One region of the Rhizobium sp. ZK1 genome, then DNA from elsewhere that is predicted to be linked to it. Evidence: predicted binding sites of a transcription regulator. Region 1 holds the regulator's gene; the other holds the start of a gene.
The links. The regulator LexA, encoded in region 1, represses DNA repair genes until DNA is damaged. The targets are predictions, from matches to a motif close to TGTTCNNNNTGTGTTCNG.
Positions count from the first base shown of each region.

Region 2: ACK9YZ_RS00280 (DNA recombination protein RmuC) is a predicted target of LexA. The motif match lies at 1,624-1,641, and genes of this name have one in related genera.

Region 1 is NZ_CP180586.1:1,502,065-1,505,478, reverse strand. It holds gene kdsA (3-deoxy-8-phosphooctulonate synthase) at 1-775, opposite strand, end outside; gene ACK9YZ_RS07805 (VOC family protein) at 772-1,659, opposite strand; gene lexA (transcriptional repressor LexA) at 1,856-2,578, shown strand; gene ACK9YZ_RS07795 (ComEC/Rec2 family competence protein) at 2,559-3,414, opposite strand, start outside.
Region 2 is NZ_CP180586.1:54,743-58,156, reverse strand. It holds gene ACK9YZ_RS00285 (globin-coupled sensor protein) at 1-1,480, opposite strand, end outside; gene ACK9YZ_RS00280 (DNA recombination protein RmuC) at 1,673-2,896, shown strand; gene ACK9YZ_RS00275 (ribokinase) at 2,940-3,414, shown strand, end outside.

The sequences.
Region 1 (3,414 bases):
TGTTCGGGCCGTCGGAAGGGGCATTGTCCGGATCCTCATGGGTTTCGATGAAGACACCCGCAACGCCGGCGGCTACGGCAGCACGCGCCAGCGTTTCAACGAATTCGCGCTGGCCGCCGGAGGAATCGCCCTGCCCGCCCGGCTGGGCGACGGAATGCGTGGCGTCGAAGATAACAGGAGCGCCCATCGCCGCCATGATCGGCAGGGAACGCATGTCGGAGACCAGCGTGTTGTAGCCGAAGGAAACACCGCGCTCGCAAAGCAATATATTCGGATTGCCGCTGGCATTCAGCTTGCCGAGGACATTCTTCATGTCCCAGGGCGCGAGGAACTGGCCTTTCTTGACGTTGACGACGCGGCCGGTCTTGGCGGCGGCAACGAGAAGATCCGTCTGGCGGCAGAGGAAGGCCGGGATCTGCAGCACGTCGACGGTTTCAGCGACAATGGCGCATTGTTCTGCCGTATGAACATCCGTCAGGACAGGAAAGCCGAATTCTTTCTTGAGGTCGTCGAAAACCTCCATCGCCTTTTCGAGGCCGATACCGCGCTTGGCGGAAATCGAGGTGCGGTTTGCCTTGTCATAGGAGGTCTTGTAGACGAGGCCGATACCGAGCTTGTCGCACAGCTCCTTCAGCGTGCCGCCGACCATGAAGGCATGCTCGCGGCTTTCCATCTGGCACGGACCAGCGATGAGCGAAAGCTTGGCAGAATTGGAAAACAGAACCTGGCCAGCGCCCTCGCCGATCCGGACCTCTGCATTGGTATTGGAGCTCATGGTGTTTCCTCGAAGGCGAAGAGCGTGCCCTGACCGGGCGCGGGCTTCACAAGAATACGGTTGGCCTTGCGTGTATAGGTCACCCCGTTAGCAGCCAAATGCGCTTCTGTCACGGCCAGATCAGCAACCGCAAAGAGGATCGCCCGGCCGCGCAGGCCGCGATCGCTATCCGGCGTCGCCAGATCGAAATAGGCCTCCAGCCCCTCTGGGGTCATCAGGCTGATCTTTGCGTTTCCGGTCGGCACCTCCAGCCCGAAACTCGTGACATCCGCAGAAGCGGCTTTTGCCGCCGCGCGAACGAACTCGCCGAAAGCTGTCGGCTCGGGCGCCGCGAGCGCGATCTCGGCAATGCCTGTCACGCCATTGGCATGGATCTCCAGCGCGCTGCGGTCGGCCGGAAGCGGGTTGATGCGCTCGACAGCGAAGAGAAAAAAATCCGGTGCCCGGAGGTCACCAGCGAAAGCGAGCCGGAAGCCGGCAACACTTTCTGCACCGTCAGGCATTTTCACGGAACGTTCGAACTGCAGCACAGAACCTGCACTGATGCCACTCTTCACGAATCGAGCGTGTTCGTGCTTCGCATCCGCTGTCACAAAGGCGATGGCGGACAGTCCCTCGCTGCCGCAGCGGAAACGGAAAGCCTGATTGCGGGCAGTGAACACATTGCCCTCACGCGCCGTCTCCTCGCTCTCCTCCACACTCGCGACACCCAATGGCTCAAGGTAGGTTTTATCGGTAAAGAAAACACAGGCATTTTCAGTGCCGAAGGGATGGCGGGCATCGGGCGCGACGGTGAAACCGAGCTTGCCCAGCCTTTCGCGGGCAAGCTCGATATCGGTAACCGGCAAAACGAGATGATCGATCGGAAGCATATCCTGGGTCATCAGCTACTCTCCAGCATCACCAGGATGATGTGCTTCAGCAGGCGCTACGAAGCAAGGCCGGGCAGGCTTTCCGCAGATAAAAATAAAATTCTCAGCAGAATGAACAGAAGTTTTACGAAAATTTAGCCACTTGCGGAACACATATGGAACATATAGTGTCCGTTCTGGATTTGTTTCAAGACTGGGGTTAGACGCCATGCTCACGCGCAAACAACAGGAACTCCTTCTTTTCATTCACGAAAGGATGAAGGAGTCAGGCGTTCCGCCGTCTTTCGATGAGATGAAGGATGCGCTGGATCTGGCCTCGAAATCCGGTATTCACCGGCTGATCACGGCGCTCGAGGAACGCGGCTTCATTCGCCGGCTTCCGAACCGGGCACGCGCGCTCGAAGTCATCAAGTTGCCGGAAGCCTACAGCCCAAGCCTGCAGCCTCGGCGCGGCTTTTCGCCGAGCGTCATCGAGGGCAGCCTCGGAAAGCCTCAGCCGTTGGCTCCCGCTCCGGCAAAGCCTGCACCTGCTGCCGACAACGGCAATTCGATTTCTGTGCCGGTCATGGGGCGCATCGCCGCCGGCGTGCCGATCTCGGCAATCCAGAACAATACGCACGACATCAATGTTCCCGCCGACATGCTGGGCTCGGGTGAGCATTATGCGCTCGAGGTTCGTGGCGACTCGATGATCGAAGCCGGCATCTTCGATGGCGACACGGTCATCATCCGCAACGGCAGCACCGCCAATCCCGGTGATATTGTCGTGGCACTCGTCGACGAGGAGGAAGCGACGCTCAAGCGTTTTCGCCGCAAGGGTGCATCGATTGCACTCGAAGCAGCAAACCCCGCTTATGAGACGCGCATCTTCCCGCCGGATCGCGTCAAGGTCCAGGGCAAGCTCGTCGGCCTCATTCGCCGCTATCACTGACCGGTGACGTACTGGCGTCTGCGAAACTGTCGCTGCGCCAGTCATAGGCACGGTGGCGCATCCAGGGCCGTCGCAACGTGTCGAATGCAGTTGTGATCTCAGTTCCCTTATCGGTAAAACGAAGTTCGACGGAGCCTGTTCTGCGTAGTGTCTCGCCAGTAAAGAGCAATGCGCCGGAGCGACAATGGTCAAACGGCAAACGGACAGGGGTAACGACGATATCGGCCGTATCGCAGGCCGGCCCGAGATAGGCTGCATTGTCGATGATCGTCAGTTTCTTTCCATTCCCGAGCAAGGTAGTGCACCAGGCGCCCTTCTGGCAGGAGAAGCGCGATGGCGAGCTTGCTGCGGCATGTCTCATTGCTGCTCTGGCTTCGTCCTGCTGATCCCGTGACAGCTGCAGCCGTTTGCCTTCAGGCGCAGCGGGGACATTGACAGCCTGGAGCATGAACGGCTTTCGATGCTCTTCCATGGCAAGCGCCCGCTGCCATTGTTCGAAGATGAAGGCAGGAGGCTTTTCGCGATTCGAAGCTATCGCCTCTCCATCGACAACAGCAACCAGGCCGCCATCTTCGGCGATGGTGATGTCGGGCATCGCCTCGACCGGAAGCAACGCGACGGCAAGCGTGGAAACCGCAACGATTGCTGTTCCGGCGTGCCGCAGTCTGGTTCTGAGCAAGGTTAGCAGCAGAAACCCGAAGACGGCTGTCGGGAAGTACCAGCCGGGCAAACGGCCCACATCGATATTGCCGCCCCAGCTCGATACCGTCTTTGCGATTTTTATCACCAGATCGAGCCCGAAGCCTGCGACCTGCCACATCGGGCCATCGAGGCCA
Region 2 (3,414 bases), 1.4 Mb from region 1:
CACCCGCGGCCTGACCGCCTTCGGCGCGTGCGCGGAAACGCTGCAGCAGTTCGATGAGGTTTTCGACTTCATCCTTCAGCCTGCGGGTTTCGGCGGACGTACGCTCGACCATGCCGGAATTCTGCTGGGTGATGGTGTCCATATTGCGGATCGCCACGCTCACCTCGTTGACGCCGGTCGCCTGATCGCGCGCGGCGGCGGCGATATCGGCAACGAAGCTGTTGATGATGTCGATGCGGCTGATCATGTCGCTCAGCGCCTCACCGGTGCTGCTGACGATGTTGACGCCCTCGTTCACCTGCGTGGAGCTTTCGGAGATCAGGTTCTTGATCTCCTTGGCGGCATCGGCCGTGCGCTGGGCAAGCTGACGAACCTCCTGTGCGACGACGGCGAAGCCCTTGCCGGCATCACCGGCACGGGCGGCTTCGACGCCGGCGTTCAGCGCCAGCAGGTTGGTCTGGAAAGCGATCTCATCGATGACGCCGATGATCTTGGCGATCTCGGTGGAAGACTTCTCGATACCGGCCATGGCCGAAACGGCGCTGGTGACGAGTTCGCCGGAATTCTTGGCTTTCTCCTGCGTTTCGCGCACGGCGCCAGATGCCTTCTCGGCATTGGCAGCAGTCTGGCTGACACTGACGGAAAGCTGCTGCAGCGCAGCCGAGCTTTCTTCGACGCCGGCTGCCTGCTGCGCTGTGCGCAAGGCGAGATCGTCCGTCGCCTTGGACATCACATCGGCGCCTTCGAGAATGTGGCTGGAGGTCGCGCGGACGGAGGTGAAAGAATCGCGAAGAGCGTTGACGGCCCTGTTATAGTCTTCAGCCATCTGGCGAAAATTGCCGGGCAGATGGGCAGGAAGGGTCGCTTCGAGATCGCCGCGCGACAGCGCTTCGAGGCCGCGGCGCAGATGTTCCAGCGCCAGCGCCTGATCTGCTTCGGAGCGGGCGCGTTCTTCTTCCAGCGCGTGGCGTTTTTCCTCGAGCGCCTGGAGATAGACGGAGATGGAATAATCCATGTCGAGCATCGCTGCCTTGATGACGGCAGTCAGCTTTTCGGCGAGCGCCTTTCCCTGCTGGCGGGCAAAGAACGATGGCCACTGCTTTTCCATCAGGCCCCGGACGAGCTCCGACATGACGAGCGCATAACCGCCGATATACCAGCGCGGCTCCAGGCCGATACGGGCATGGGTGCGGCCGACGGCCGTAACGCCGTTCACATAGCGCTCGTCGAAATTGCCGCCCGAAAGATTGCCCCAATGTTCCTGCTGACGCTTCTTGGCGTGGCCCATATGGGCCTTGTCGGAGAAAAAGCCTGCGACAGCCGGGGTCTTTGCAAGCTTGCCGTAAAATTTGTCGAGTGCGCCGCCGAGAAGCTCCGAGATCGCCGGCCGCAGCTCCCGGAGGTTCTTGCGCGCCTCATCGTCAAGCTCAATGAAGTCAAGGCGCTGCCTGAGGGCATTGTCGGTCTGCTGGGGAGTCATGGACGATCTCTATCTGGCGCGGATGCGGAGGGAATAACGGCGCCAGATTTGGCGAATATGGTTGAGCAATCGTTAAGCGCATCGCTGATTTTTCTTCTGTTACAGCGAAGTAGCTGGATAGTGCCAAAAAGGCCAACGCGGATTGTTCACGTTTTGATCTGGATATCGCCGGCCATTTTGTTATGGTGTGGTATGACAATGACACCCGACTCACTCACCATTTCCCTGCCCATACTGAGCCCTGGCGTGCTTGCGGTCGCTGGCGGTGCGCTCGCCGTCATCATTCTCGTGACGATCGTGTTTGCGCTGCGCAGCGCCGGCATTCGTCGCGAGGAGGCAGAAGAGGCCCATCTTCGCGCTGCAGAAAGCGAAGCGCGCATGGCCGAACTTCTAAAAATCCAGGCCGAGATGCAGGGGCGCATCTCGACCATGACGGAAGTCTTTGGTGCACGGCAGGCCGAACTCAATCATGCGATCAACCAGCGGCTCGACGGCATGTCGCAACGCATGAACTCGACGCTGACCGAGCAGACAAAATCAACGCATGACAACCTGCAGAAGCTGCAGGAGCGCCTCGCGGTGATCGATGTCGCCCAGAACAATATCCAGACGCTCGCCAAGGATGTCGTGGGGCTGCAGGCCATTCTTTCCAACAAGCAGACGCGCGGGGCTTTCGGCCAGTCGCGCATGGAAACGATCGTCGCCGATGGCTTGCCTATGGGCGCCTATGCCTTCCAGCAGACGCTTTCCAACGGCTCGCGGCCGGACTGTACGATCCGGATGCCGAACGGGGCACCGCCGCTGGTCATCGATGCCAAATTTCCGCTCGAAGCTTGGAACGCGATCCGCGATGCAGGCGGCGCAGACGACGGCAAGCTTGCCGGCCAGCAGTTTCGCCGAGACATGGAAGTCCACATCAAGGATATTTCCGAGAAATATCTGATCCAGGGCGAGACGCAGGACACGGCTTTCCTCTTCGTTCCCTCGGAATCGATCTTCGCTGAAATTCACGAGAATTTCGAGGCGATCGTGCAGAAGGCTCACCGCGCACGCGTCGTCATCGTCTCGCCTTCGCTCTTGATGCTGTCGATCCAGGTCATCCAGGCCGTTCTGAAAGACCAGCGCATGCGGGCACAGGCGCATGTCATCCAGGGCGAAGTCGCCCTCCTCATGGACGATCTCGGCCGGCTCGACGAACGCGTACGCAAGCTGCAGGGACATTTTTCCCAGACGCAGCGCGACGTGGACCAGATCATTACCTCGGCGGACAAGCTCACCAAGCGCGGCGCGAAGATCGAGGCGCTGGAATTTGAAGCGAGTGGTGACGGCAAGCAGCCGCAGGTGAGTGAGCCGCCGGCGAAATCTGTCGAAAGCAGGACCGGACTGCTCAAGCTCAGGGTGGTTGACGAGGAGTAATCACTTCGGCAGTGTCGCGCCCGAAGCAAGGGACGGACATTCCATGATCACAGTATTCGGCTCCATCAATATGGACCTCATCGCCACCACCGAGCGCCTGCCGAAGCCCGGCGAAACCGTTGCCGGCAACAGCTTTGCGACGGCAGCCGGCGGCAAGGGCGCCAATCAGGCGCTCGCTGCCCGACGCGCAGGCCGCTATGTCCATATGGCGGGCGCTGTCGGCAAGGATGCCTTTGCCGACAGCGCCCTTGAACTGCTAGATGGCGCCGGCACCGATCTTTCCCTCGTCAGCCATGTCGAGGGGCCGACGGGCACAGCCCTCATTCTCGTCGGCGGCGACGGCGAGAACATGATCGCCGTCATTCCCGGTGCGAACGGCAAGGTCAACGGCGACAGCGCCGAGGCCGCCGTCAGCGCCATGAATGAGGGCGACATACTGATGCTGCAGCTCGAAATCCCAGTCGAGGCGGTCGAGCGTGCGCTTGCCGCCTCTCGCGCAAAGGGCGTCACCAGCATTC